Regions from separate parts of the Dendrosporobacter sp. 1207_IL3150 genome, predicted to be linked through region 3. Evidence: riboswitches for the same ligand, from Rfam matches in the RefSeq annotation. Region 3 holds a riboswitch; each other region holds the start of a gene.
The links. Region 3 has a riboswitch for cobalamin ahead of V6C17_RS06005 (sirohydrochlorin cobaltochelatase). Riboswitches for the same ligand answer to the same signal wherever they lie in the genome.

Region 1 (4,230 bases), on a different contig from region 3:
GTTGGAATAAGTTTCTCATAACCAATAATTACAACATGGACGCGAGGAAGGGTAGTAACTAAGCGTGCATTACCTTCATTTGTTACTAGACCGATAGCACCGTTTTCAGCAATGCCGAAGTTAGCGCCTGAGATACCCATGTCAGCAGTTAAGAACTCAGTACGGAGCGCTTTACGGGCAGCCTGTACCATGAAAGGAATATCTGTTGGAATTTCCTGCTGTAGTTCTTTTGAGAAATATTCAGCAATTTGTTCTTTATTTAAGTGAATCGCAGGCATAACCATATGAGATGGTTTGTGTCCGGCAAGGGAGATAATCCATTCGCCTAAATCTGTTTCTTTAACATGAAGTCCGGCTTCTTCTAAAGCATGATTTAGATGAATTTCTTCGGATGCCATAGACTTGGACTTTACGATGCGTTTTACATTAGCTTTTTTGCATAAATCAATTAAGTATTCTTTTAGAGCGTCTCCGTCTTTAGCACGGAAAACTTTACCGCCCCGTTTAATTACGGATGCTTCAAACTGATCTGCAACCGCATCAATATTATTAACAGTTTCGATTTTCATTTGTCTAAACTGTTCACGTAAAGCATCAACGTCTTCGACATTTTCATATGCTTTAGCACGTGCGATAGGATATGCTGTTGCAAATCGTCCTAAAGCTCCACGTAATACCTGGTCATTTAATTTTTCATTTATTTCTCTTTTTATATCACGATTAGTATTTTCCATTATTTCACACCTCCGTTGATATCTTCATCAACAGCAATTAAAATTAAACGGCTTGGTCCATGAACACCAATAGTTAAAACACGTTCGATATCGGCTGTACGGCTTGGGCCTGTAATAAAGCTTACATAGCCATCGTCATATACTTTAGAAATCACTTCAAAAGCTTCGGAAATTCCAGGTACGATGTTATTAGCGTTCATGAAAGCAATATGTATCGGCGGAAGCATAGTTACAACACGAGCTTCGTATGAAAACCCGTCCATACAAAGACTTCCGGACTCACCTATAGCAAATTCCACTGTTGAAATACCAATATCAGCACTTTCCGCATGCTCGGCTATATCAAACTTATCATTATATACTGCTATACCGAGTGCTTTTAGTTCTTCATTAATATTTGCAGCTTCTTGCATTGCACTATTAACCGCAACAACTTTTTTAGCATTAGTGAATTTCGCTAGGTTAGTAACGATTTCTTTTGCTTCTGCAGCTGTTTTTACTTTAAAAATCTCGGTACTAGCATTCTTAGCATTTTCTTCAAATGCAGCCCAAAATTGCGGACCAACTTTTCCGGCAGGAAATGCTGATTGCCAGTTATCACTTACTTTTTTCATATTTCCACTCCCTTGTTCACATATTGGTCATATATTAGACCAATCAATACTAAATAACTATTCTGAATAAGTTGGAAAAATCCTTTCTTTTTTTTATAAAAAATCCTACATATTTTACGGGAAAATCCTACATGATGTCGACTGCATTAAAAATAAGTCGCTTCGAGTGTTGAAATCGGTAAGCGATAATGAAAAATTTTACTGATTTTTGTTGTTTTAGCAGGAACTTAATGCAATTTATGGAATATACTATAGTTATTATTTATTTGACTTATAAATGTTAAATGAAATAGAAGAGGAAACAGGTGCAACTGCTTAAAAGGGAAGTCCGGTGTGATACCGGCGCGGTCCCGCCACTGTATTTGTTGAGTATGTCAGCTTTATGCCACTGGGGTAACCTGGGAAGGTGCAGACATGCGATGATTCAAGCCAGGAGACCTGCCTGTTTTAACACACACCGTCATAACTCCGAATAGGAGTGAAACGACCTACGGATGATAGGCAGGTGGGTAATATTCTAAGCAGTGCTTATGTATTGTTTATTTTAATACCCCCTGACTATAGGGGGTTTTTTAGTTTGTCAAAAAAATTACGCTCAGGCTTTACTACTGGTAGTTGTGCTGCCGCCGCCGCTAAAGCTGCAGTGTTAGCACATTATGGGCAGTTTCCAAACATAGTCGAAGTGCTTTCTCCTCAAGGCAAATTAATATGTGTACCAATTGCTAGCAGCTTTAAAAAAGATACCGGTGGTTTTGCCAGAGTTATTAAAGATTCAGGCGATGATCCCGATATTACTAACGGAACAGCTGTTGAAGCTGATGTTAGAATAACTTCGACACAAGAAATTACAATTAAAGCCGGCAAAGGTGTTGGTGTTGTTACCAAGCCTGGATTAGCTGTCGCTGTTGGCCAACCTGCAATTAATCCAGGACCGCATTTTATGATTACCAATGCTTTACGAGAAGTGCTGCCCATAGATTGCGGGGCAGAAGCTGTTATATCCATCCCCGCCGGCGAGACACTTGCTAAGCGAACTTTAAATTCAACACTTGGCATAATTGGCGGTCTTTCTATTATCGGAACTACAGGTATAGTTGAGCCAATGTCTGAAGAGGCCTTCAAAAATTCATTAACTCCGCAAATTAGTGTGGCTAAAGCCCAAGGATATGACACATTAGTTCTAGTCCCCGGTAAGATTGGTCAAGATATAGCAATTAACAAGTTCTCTCTGCCTGCCGAGGCAGTCATACAAACAAGTAATTTCATTGGACATATGTTAGAAAACTGTGTCAACCAAAAAATTAAGAATGTTTTACTGTTTGGTCATCTAGGTAAACTTGTTAAAGTTGCAGCTGGTATCTTCCATACACATAATCGCATGGCTGACGCCAGGCTGGAAACACTAGCTGCGTACATGGGGGCAGCAGGTGCACCGCAGTCAGCGCTGCAGGAAATTCTAGCTTGTACTACTACTGAAGCAGCCTTACCGATAATCGAGCACTATAAGATGGTGTCGGTTTATGATACCTTGGCAAAGCGCGCAAGTGAGCGTGCGATGCGTTACGTATTTGGAGATTTAACAGTTGGAACAGCTATTGTAACATTAAAAGGTGATATTTTGGGTTATGACAGCTCTGCAATTGAAATAGGAGGAACTCTGGGATGGAATATAAAATAGTAGTCGTCGGTATCGGACCTGGGTCTCCCGACTATTTGCTTCCTATTGCGAAACGTACTATTGATTCTGCCAAAGTTATCGTTGGCAGTAAACGTGCTCTTGACACATTAGCTACTCATGATTGTGTAAAAAAAGCAATCCAAAGTGATATAGCAGATGTACTAGATTTCATTGAAATGAAATCTAGTACATCTGATGTTGTTGTCCTTGTCTCGGGTGATCCAGGATATTACAGCTTGCTGAGTGCACTAAGGGGAAGGTTTTCACAAAACCAATTAACAGTAATACCAGGCATCAGCTCGTTTCAGCTTGCATTTGCCAAGCTTGCGCTGCCTTGGCAAGATGCTGCTTTAGTAAGTATGCACGGTCGTGAACCGGATGCCGAAAAGCTAGAGTACAAGCCAGGGAGAAAACTCGGAATTTTAACTGATAGTATAAACAATCCAAAAACTATTGCGACACGCCTTATGAATATTGGCTGGCCGCCAGAGAGTCTGGTGTGGATTTGTGCAAACCTATCTTATGAAAGCGAAGAGATCATCAGTGCAAATCTCACCAATGCTAGTCTTATTGAGGGATTTTCGCATTGCGTAATGGTGGTGAAAGCATGACACATTTTATTGGCATAGATGATGAAAAATTTATACGCGGTAATATTCCCATGACAAAGTGCGAGGTGCGGATATTAGCGCTGGCAAAAGCAAAAATCAAGTCAACCGACGTAGTTTTAGATATTGGGGCTGGCACAGGCTCTTTGTCAGTTGAAGCAGCCCTGCTTGCTCCTGAGGGTAAAGTATTTGCAGTTGAAAGAGAAGCTGAAGGAGTAAGCCTAATTAGAGCTAACTGCGATAAGTTCGGCGTTTCTAATATTGCTGTCATTGAGGGGAATGCTCCTGATGTCTTAGTTAATATTCCTCTTTGTGATGTTGTTTTCGTTGGAGGAAGCGGCGGCAAGCTAGAAGAGATAATAGAGGCGGCCAACAATTTACTAAAAATCGGTGGACGAATGATAATTACAGCTGTAACGGTTGAGACTTTATATAAAGCACTGCAAACTGTTCAGGCAAAAGATAACTTTACAGTAGAAGCTTTTGGGGTACAGGTTTCAAGAATCCGAAAAGTTGCTTCATATAACATGCTTCAAGCAATAAATCCGATTAATATAATTTCGTGTCTAAAAGGAGGCCAACATGGCTAATATAGG
Region 2 (4,230 bases), 250 kb from region 3:
ATTCGGTTTAAGAATTACTGAGAACGGAAAAACAGTAGGCGAATACACTCTCATTGCCAATGGAGTAAGCATTGAAAGTGTAGAGGTCGGTATATTAGACGCTGCAGTAAAGCATCCGATGTTAGGTGAATTTAAGCCATACGCTATAATTGAGCGGTCAGATATTGAGCAGGCAATTGAAAACGAAGAGTTTTTTACAGATACTTTTGCAGCAGCCAAAAAGTTTTTGCCTAATGCTACCATAAAATTTTTGGAATAGAAGATTAAAAACCTTTGCGGAAGAGATTTCGCAAGGGTTTTTAATCTTCTTAAGGAAGCTGAGAAGGGGAGACGGTACCTTATTAACGCTGCTGGCGCTGACTTGCGCTTATAATAAGGTGCACTTTATTCAAGAACACTTACGTCACATTCAATCTATGTACTTTCTTAGCTAATTGCAGGACTATATTGCCGATCGATTATTACGCTGAAGGATAGCTAATTAATTTAGTGAAAGTATAAGTAAAATGATCGAGGCGGTGTAATGGTTGGTTAAAAAGCTATGCGGCGATTTTATTACCGGCTTTCAGTTTTTGACGCGAATTTATGTTAGTAAACACGCCGATTGGTCGCCTGAGGCATTTGGACGAAGTGTTAAGTTCTTTCCTTTGGTAGGCGGCATAATAGGCATTCTTTTGGCTGGTTTGGCTTATGGAGTACAGCAATATAAGTTTGAAGTATTTCCAATGCACTTACTAGCGGCAAGTTTGATTATAATCGAAATTGTAATCACAGGCGGCCTGCATTGCGATGGCTTTATGGATACTATAGACGGGGTTTTTTCGGGTCGTTCGCGAGAACGAATGTTGGAGATAATGAAAGATAGCCGCATTGGAGCTTTTGGAGCGATTGGGTTTAGCCTGCTGATATTACTTAAGTATTCGCTTATTTTAGACATCCCAATAGGAAAGCTGCCTGCCGCCTTATTTGTAATGCCGGTTATAGGTCGGATGGCTAGTGTTGTGGCAATAACTAAATTCCCATATGCTCGGGCCAATGGTCTTGGGAAGACTTTTTTCCAATACTCAGATAAAACTACTATTTATATAGCTGGCATATTTACGTTAGCACTATTAATTCCGCTAGGCAATACTGCACTAATTGCTGGGATAGTAGCAATTAGCTGGGCTGCTTTAGTTGCCCGCTATATCTCCAATAAATTAGGCGGCATGACTGGAGATGTATATGGCGCCATTATAGAAGTTACCGAGGTTGCTGTGTTGATGGCCTTCGTATTTTAATTAAAAAGTTAGTATGTCGATCTAGAAATAGCATTTTTTTTACTTTACGCTTCAACATCTTGCTAACCCGCATTTACTGATAGGAAATCACATAATATGGTAGAAATAGAAAAATAAACAACTTAATATACTGCCACCAAACAGGTGCCTCTTTTAAACCAAGAGGAGAATAGGGAAGTACGGAAGGGCTATAGCCCTTAAACGACGCGGTCGCGCCACTGTAATCGGGGAAGTCTTCTGCATATGCCACCGGGCTGCCGGGAAGGCGCAGGAGACTCAAGATCCGTAAGCCAGGAGACCTGCCTGTTTTGGCTGACATTTTACCTCCGCGCAAGGGGTAATGCCAGAAGGATAGGGTTTTTAAATTTTAAATACCTAGCCTTTTTGGGCTAGGTATTTATTTTTGTGGGGATGATTTTTTGAACCGCAGAGTACGCGGAGTACGCAGAGGGTTATCGGAGGAATTGGTCGAGATATTATCGCGCATGAATTTTATAACCTACACTTGCGTCCACTCTGCGACCTCTGCGTACTCTGTGGTTAACACATAAGAATATTAAAAACTAAAATAGAGGGGGATATTTTTATGGATTACGAAGCAGCAGTGAACGACTTAATTGATGGTGCGGCTAAACCGCCGAACAGTCTTGGACTCTTAGAAAAGTATTTTCGGAAGATACTTTTGGCTTGGGAAACTAAGCATTCAGAAGTACGCCCGCATCACGTGATTTTTGCGGCTGATAATGGGGTTGTTGATGAGGGGGTAGTTGCTTACCCGCCGGTGATAACCTACTTGCAAGCACAGAATATGGTTGATGGGCGAGCGACGATAAGCTGCTTCTGTCGCAGTAATGGTATTCCATATACTGTTGTTGACGTTGGCATTAATAACAGCGTTGCTGTAGGTATCGATAAGAAAGTTGCTTTAGGAAGTAAGAACTTTATGAAGCAAGAAGCTATGAGTAACGAGGAATTTTACTTAGCGTGGAAGGCTGGGCAAGATATAGTAGAAGAATTGGTTAGCAAGCAGGGCTGCAATTTACTGTCGTTCGGTGAAATGGGAATCGGGAATACCACAACCTCGTCTGCGGTACTTCATGCTTTGACAGGGATGTTTCCAGAATTTTTAGTTGGTTATGGGGCTAGCCCGGCAAACAATGATTTGCTCAAGCGAAAACGTTTAGTTGTAAGTAAAGGTGTTGAACGTCACAAAGCTGCGATGCAAGGAGTCGAGGATATTTTAAGGTGTGTAGGCGGTTTTGACATTGTAGCGATTTGTGCAGGTATGCTTGAATGTGCGCAGCGTAAAACTCCGTTCGTCATCGACGGCTTTATAACTGCAGTGGCTTATGCTTGTGCTGCGAAGCTTAACAGTGATATTGAAAAGTACGCTATACCGTCGCATATGTCTAAAGAGCCTGGTATGGCGTATGCACTGCTGCTAGGAAATATCCTAGCCGATGATGTAATTATTCGCGGTAATATGGCGTTAGGCGAAGGTACAGGGGCTGTATTAATGGTATCTATTCTTAAAACCACTGCATATACGCTTCTTAACATGGCTAGGTTGTCAGATTTCGACCTGAATGTTGCAGGTGAGCCGCAGGTAGCCATATAGCTAGCATTGATGGTAGTGTTTCGAGAGTTTCGTAAAAGTTAATTGCTCTGAAATAACAATATCTTGTCATTTGCAGGAAAAATTTTATATTTAATCCAAATAATACCCTATGAGAAAATTCCTACAATTCGGTGAACTTTAATTCATAGGGGGAACCTTTGTGCAAGGTTATAATCGCTTTACTCTTGGTGAAATTGTAAATACTCAGGTATTGCAGGAGATACAAGATAAGTTCTCAGAAGCAACAGGGTTAGCTGCTGTTATAGTTGATGTTGAAGGGATGCCTGTTACTAAACCTAGTAATTTTACGGAATTTTGTCAATATATTAGGTCCGATTTTGAAGGTCTTGCTCGCTGTATGGCTTGTGATGACCGAGGGGGCAGAAAGGCTTTACAAAGCCGGCGGCCCTATGTATATCATTGCCATGCTGGTTTAACTGATTTAGCAGCACCAATTATTGTTCAGAATCAATATGTTGGGGCCTTATTAGCCGGTCAAGTTGTTTCACCTCAGGAAGACTATGATACCAAAGGTGAGATGTATAAGCTGACAGCTTCTCTTAAGCGGGATAATGATAAGCTTAGTGAACTATTTGATAAAGTCGATATAATCCAGGGGGCCAGGCTTAAAGCTGCTGCAGATTTAATTTATATAATGTCTAACTACATTGTCGAAATTGGGGTTGCTAACATTGTCCAGAAGCAGCTTATGGATGAAATTAGGGCTAAAGCCGAGTTAGAAAACCTGCTCAGGGCAACAGAATTAAAGGCTTTGCAGTCCCAGGTTAATCCGCACTTTCTCTTTAATACCTTAAATACAATTGCCAGACTTGCTTTATTGGAAGGTGCGAGCCGAACACAAGAGATCGTTTATGCGCTGTCCGATTTACTTCGTAATAATCTTCGTGATATTGAAGAGCTGCGAACCCTTGAGGAAGAAGTTAAATCGATAAGTGACTATCTGACAATCCAAAGGGCACGCTTTGGTGATAGAATAAATGCCAAAGTTAATGTAGACTCTCAAGTTTTGGATGTACACATACCGGCACTGACATTGCAGCCGATAGTTGAAAATGCAATAATCCATGGACTTGAGCCCAAAAAGGATGGGGGAGAAATCCACATAAGTGCAAGCAACGATGAAGGTTACTTAATGCTGGTTGTCAGCGATACTGGAATAGGGCTGTCACAAGAGCGAATAAATTCAATTTTCCGTTCGGAAAAAAGGAAACATACAAAGGGGCAGACAACAGGCCTAGGAATTATTAACGTACACAAGCGAATTCAGCATCATTTTGGCAGCGAATATGGTCTAAGGATGGAAAGTGAAAT
Region 3 (4,230 bases):
CGCGGATCTAATTTATGATCAATAAGCCGCTGGATTTTTGGTAAAATTGTTTCAACTGCGGCTTCGACCTCAGGTGAATAGTCGATTCGTTTTGGACAGGGCTTAAGTTTACCATTAGCAAACTGGTACAGTACTGATAGGAGTTCATCTAGTCCTTCGCTATTTCGGGCAGCGGTTGCCACAACAGGCACACCTAGCTCTTTCTCCAGTGCTTTGATATTAACTCTAATGTTTTTCTTACGGGCTTCATCCATTAAATTAACACAGACAACTACATTCGGTGTAATCTCCATAATTTGCAATGCTAGATTTAGGTTACGTTCCAGGCAGGTAGCGTCAAGCACAACCAGAGTAACGTCCGGCCGGCCAAAGCAAATGAAGTCGCGAGCTACTTGTTCTTCAACAGTATGAGCCAAGATAGAATAAGTGCCAGGCAGATCAACTAGTAAGAACGATTGCTCCTGATAGGTAAAAGTACCCTGGGCGTTGTCAACAGTTTTACCAGGCCAGTTACCAGTATGCTGACGTAAGCCTGTTAAAGCGTTAAATACTGTGCTTTTCCCTACATTTGGATTGCCGGCAAGAGCAATGATCAGCTGATTTGCTGCAGAAGCGATACCGAAATGTTCGCGGAGAACCCGCTGCTGTGTTTCTGTGCTAAAGACCACAACTAAACCCTCCCACTAATTATTAGATGTAAATACTTTAATATTGCTTGCGTCATCGTGCCGCAGCGCAATAATCGAATCTCTAACCTTATAAGCAATAGGATCGCCTGAAGGGCTGCGGCGGATGCACTCTACAGTTGTGCCAGGAACCATACCCATATCAAGAATTCTTCTCCTGAGCAGTCCGTGTATCTCTATAGCTGCAACCCAGCAGCATTCTCCTGCGGCTAGTGATGACAAAGCAATAACCTCTGACTTGCTGTTCATGTTATAATCCTCCTATACATTACCTAATGTAAAAATTATTTTTGAAAAACAACATCTAAGTTAGCTCAGTACAACATGGTTAGCTTAAGGTAACAATTTAGGCTAAAAAAAATTAGCTTCGCCTATCTAAGTTAACTCTATACAACTTCATTAACTGAGGCTAACATTTTGCTTTTATGCTGTATGCTATGAAGTACTAAATATAAATGTTACACAAGGGCAACTATTTTCTAGCAGATATTGACTAGAGGGTGGTTAAGTGCTAACATTAACTTAATGACAACCGTCATTTTGATAATTAAATAATTTCGGTATAGGTGCCCGAAAGGGCTTAATAGGGAAGTTCGGTTAAATGCCGGCGCGGTCCCGCCACTGTAATGGGAGAGCAAACTCAAAATATGCCACTGAGACAAAAGTCTTGGGAAGGCTTGAGCGAGCGATGATCCAGAGCCAGGAGAACTGCCTATATGTCAATCACCGTTATACTCACGAGCGATGGGGAAGGGGATTTTGCACACATGTGTATCATCTTCCCAGCTATTTACAATAGCTGGGATTTCTATTGATATTCGATGGACAAAAACCTCCCATAAGGGAGGTTTTTTACATAATCAGGAGATGAATGATTTCCTGATTATGTAAGAATCGCTAAGGTTTATGGCAGATTTAAAAGATTGGCTATAAATCATGCCTTTCTTATACTCTATACGATTGATCGTACTGAGTTTTCATTGCTCAAATAATATGATGTGGTTGCGCCTGGGAACGCGACGCTGTCCTGTTAAGGGACATCCTTTTTACAACACTATTCATTTAGATAATTAATTTCGAGGAGGTTTTGGTTTCAGTCGTTGGCTAAGTTTTTAAAATTAAAATATAAGTAAATGGAAGGATGTTGAACAAGTGATGAAAAATTCAATGAAATTAAGTTTAAGTATTTTATTGATCTGCACTGTGTTGTTAGGAATAGGAGTATTTGGTGCACAAAAAGTAGAGGCAGCAGATTATAAAAAAGCTATTGTAGTAGTTAGCTTTGGTACAACTTTCGATGATTCTCGTGAGTTATGTATCGAAAGTGTGGAGAATAAAATCAAGGAAAATTTCCCGGAATATGACGTGCACCGTGCATTTACTTCCAAAATAGTAATGCAGAGATTAGCTGAACGAAAAATTCAAGTGGATAGTTTAGATCAAGTTTTAGCAAAACTGCAAAAAGAAGGATATAAAGAAGTTATTGTTCAAACAACTCATTTGACTCCTGGTGAAGAATATGAAAACAAGGTTGTTGCGGTAGTTCATAAATATGGCAAAGCTTTCAATAAGATAGCTATCGGACGTCCTCTTTTAACGTTTGATGGCCAGAATGGAACACCAAATGATTTCGCAATTGCGGCTGCCGCATTAAAAAAACAAATGCCTATGCTCCAGTTGAATGATCGCACAGTAGTGTTTATGGGGCACGGTTCACCTCATAAACATAATGTTGCATACGCTAAATTGCAAGAGCAGCTAGATTGTGCAGGTTTTAGTGCAACAGTTGGAGTAGTTGAAGAAAGTGATACCCCGAGCTTTGATGATGTAAAAACTCGACTAAAAGAACAGGGTGTCAAAAGAGTGCTTTTAATGCCGCTTATGCTTGTTGCAGGAGATCATGCAAACAATGATATGGCTGGTGATGAGGAAGATTCATGGAAAAGTCAGCTGATTGCTGAGGGTTACCAAGTCAGCACATATCTTCATGGCTTAGGTGAGAACAGTGCGATACAGGATATCTACGTACAGCACGTAAGAGATGCTATTTGGGGCTTATATAAAGCAAAGCACTCATCTGATAAATAAATCCTTAGACAAATACCTACAGCAGTCTCGAAATTTTTTTCGAGACTGCCTAGGGTTTTTTGTGTTTTTAATGGTATACTTAATTTTGGGTTTTTTATCCGATAACTAATCCGCTCTAATACGCTCCCTTGACTTGCAAGTGGGAGTAAATAGCGGCTAGGTTCCTGGATAAGTTCGGCTAAAATTCAGAATAAGACTCCTTCTGAATTAAGTCTTACTTTATCCTTGCAGCTTTTATAAATTGAACGACTAGGAATATGCCTTGCAGAAATTTACTATAAGGCATATTCCTAGCCGCGGTGGATAAATACCGCTTGCGGTTTTTCCAATTTCAATAAGACTTAATCTCAGCTAAAACTGTTGTGATTAAACAAAATTCGCATTAGCGTTGTTTATTATGGGAGGTAATTATGTCAGGTATTTTTTACGGTGTAGGTGTAGGGCCAGGAGATCCAGAGCTTCTAACATTAAAAGCGATTCAAATTATCAAACAAGCAGATGTCATTATAGCGCCAAAGACTGAAAAGAAAGAGGGAAGTGTAGCCCTGTCTATTGCCAGCCCTTATTTGAAGCCAGATGTCGAGATTATGACCCAGGTTTTCCCGATGGTTTCAGATACCGAGATTTTAACAGAAGCTTGGGAAAGCAATAAAAGCAGCATCCTTGAATTATTAGAAGAAGGCAAAAAAGTAGTTTTTTTAACACTAGGCGACCCAATGTTTTATAGTACCTATATCTATGTATTTAGGCTGCTGGAACACTCAGGATACCCAATTGAAACAATTCCTGGAGTTACTGCATTCTGTGCAATTGGCAGTAAGCTTGGCTATCCGCTTGTGGAAGGTAATAATATTTTGAGCATTATTCCTGCTACAATCGAAGAGGAAAAATTAGAGCAGGCTTTAAATATGTCTGATAACGTAGTATTAATGAAAGTTTATAAAAACTACAATGAAATAGTCGAAAAGCTTAACCGTCATAATCTTGCAGATAAGGCTGTAATGATCAGCCGCTGCGGTCTGCCAGACGAGGAAGTGGTTCGTGAGTTAAGCTGCACTGATGATAAAAAAATCAACTATTTATCAACAATTTTATCACGCCGGAGTTAACATTGCGGGAAGAAGTGAGGTGGCGGTGGGATGCAAGTTAAAAAGATAAAACAGCTGCTTGCAGTATGTCTGACACTCATAGTTGTAATTCTGACCGGCTGTGGGCGGACAGAAGCTCCGGCAGCAAAGAATGACCAAAAGTCATTTCTCACAGTAACCGATGATGCCGGGCGTACAGTATCACTAGAAAAAAAACCTGAAAGGATAGTTGTTTTATCAACGTCCTTTCTTGAACTTTTATATGCTGTCGACGGAAAGGCCGTTGGCCGTCCTAGCTCTAAAACTAGCGAGCTTCCGGCAGCTGCCCTAGACGCAGCCGAAGTAGGTTATGTGTATAATATTAACAT

Region 1: linked by a shared signal. The riboswitch ahead of cbiD (cobalt-precorrin-5B (C(1))-methyltransferase CbiD) and the one ahead of V6C17_RS06005 (sirohydrochlorin cobaltochelatase) in region 3 are both predicted to bind cobalamin.
Region 2: linked by a shared signal. The riboswitch ahead of V6C17_RS07215 (nicotinate-nucleotide--dimethylbenzimidazole phosphoribosyltransferase) and the one ahead of V6C17_RS06005 (sirohydrochlorin cobaltochelatase) in region 3 are both predicted to bind cobalamin.

The regions. Positions count from the first base shown of each region.
Region 1 is NZ_JBAIYU010000011.1:55,005-59,234, reverse strand. It holds gene ldhH (L-lactate dehydrogenase (quinone) large subunit LdhH) at 1-734, opposite strand, end outside; gene V6C17_RS07935 (LutC/YkgG family protein) at 734-1,348, opposite strand; cobalamin riboswitch at 1,635-1,808, shown strand; gene cbiD (cobalt-precorrin-5B (C(1))-methyltransferase CbiD) at 1,926-3,026, shown strand; gene cbiE (precorrin-6y C5,15-methyltransferase (decarboxylating) subunit CbiE) at 3,011-3,637, shown strand; gene cbiT (precorrin-6Y C5,15-methyltransferase (decarboxylating) subunit CbiT) at 3,634-4,224, shown strand; gene cobI (precorrin-2 C(20)-methyltransferase) at 4,217-4,230, shown strand, end outside.
Region 2 is NZ_JBAIYU010000010.1:778,829-783,058, reverse strand. It holds gene V6C17_RS07225 (hypothetical protein) at 1-259, shown strand, start outside; gene cobS (adenosylcobinamide-GDP ribazoletransferase) at 528-1,280, shown strand; cobalamin riboswitch at 1,406-1,601, shown strand; gene V6C17_RS07215 (nicotinate-nucleotide--dimethylbenzimidazole phosphoribosyltransferase) at 1,867-2,898, shown strand; gene V6C17_RS07210 (sensor histidine kinase) at 3,059-4,230, shown strand, end outside.
Region 3 is NZ_JBAIYU010000010.1:531,869-536,098, reverse strand. It holds gene V6C17_RS06015 (FeoB small GTPase domain-containing protein) at 1-668, opposite strand, end outside; gene V6C17_RS06010 (FeoA family protein) at 684-935, opposite strand; cobalamin riboswitch at 1,234-1,416, shown strand; gene V6C17_RS06005 (sirohydrochlorin cobaltochelatase) at 1,842-2,774, shown strand; gene cobI (precorrin-2 C(20)-methyltransferase) at 3,185-3,883, shown strand; gene V6C17_RS05995 (ABC transporter substrate-binding protein) at 3,914-4,230, shown strand, end outside.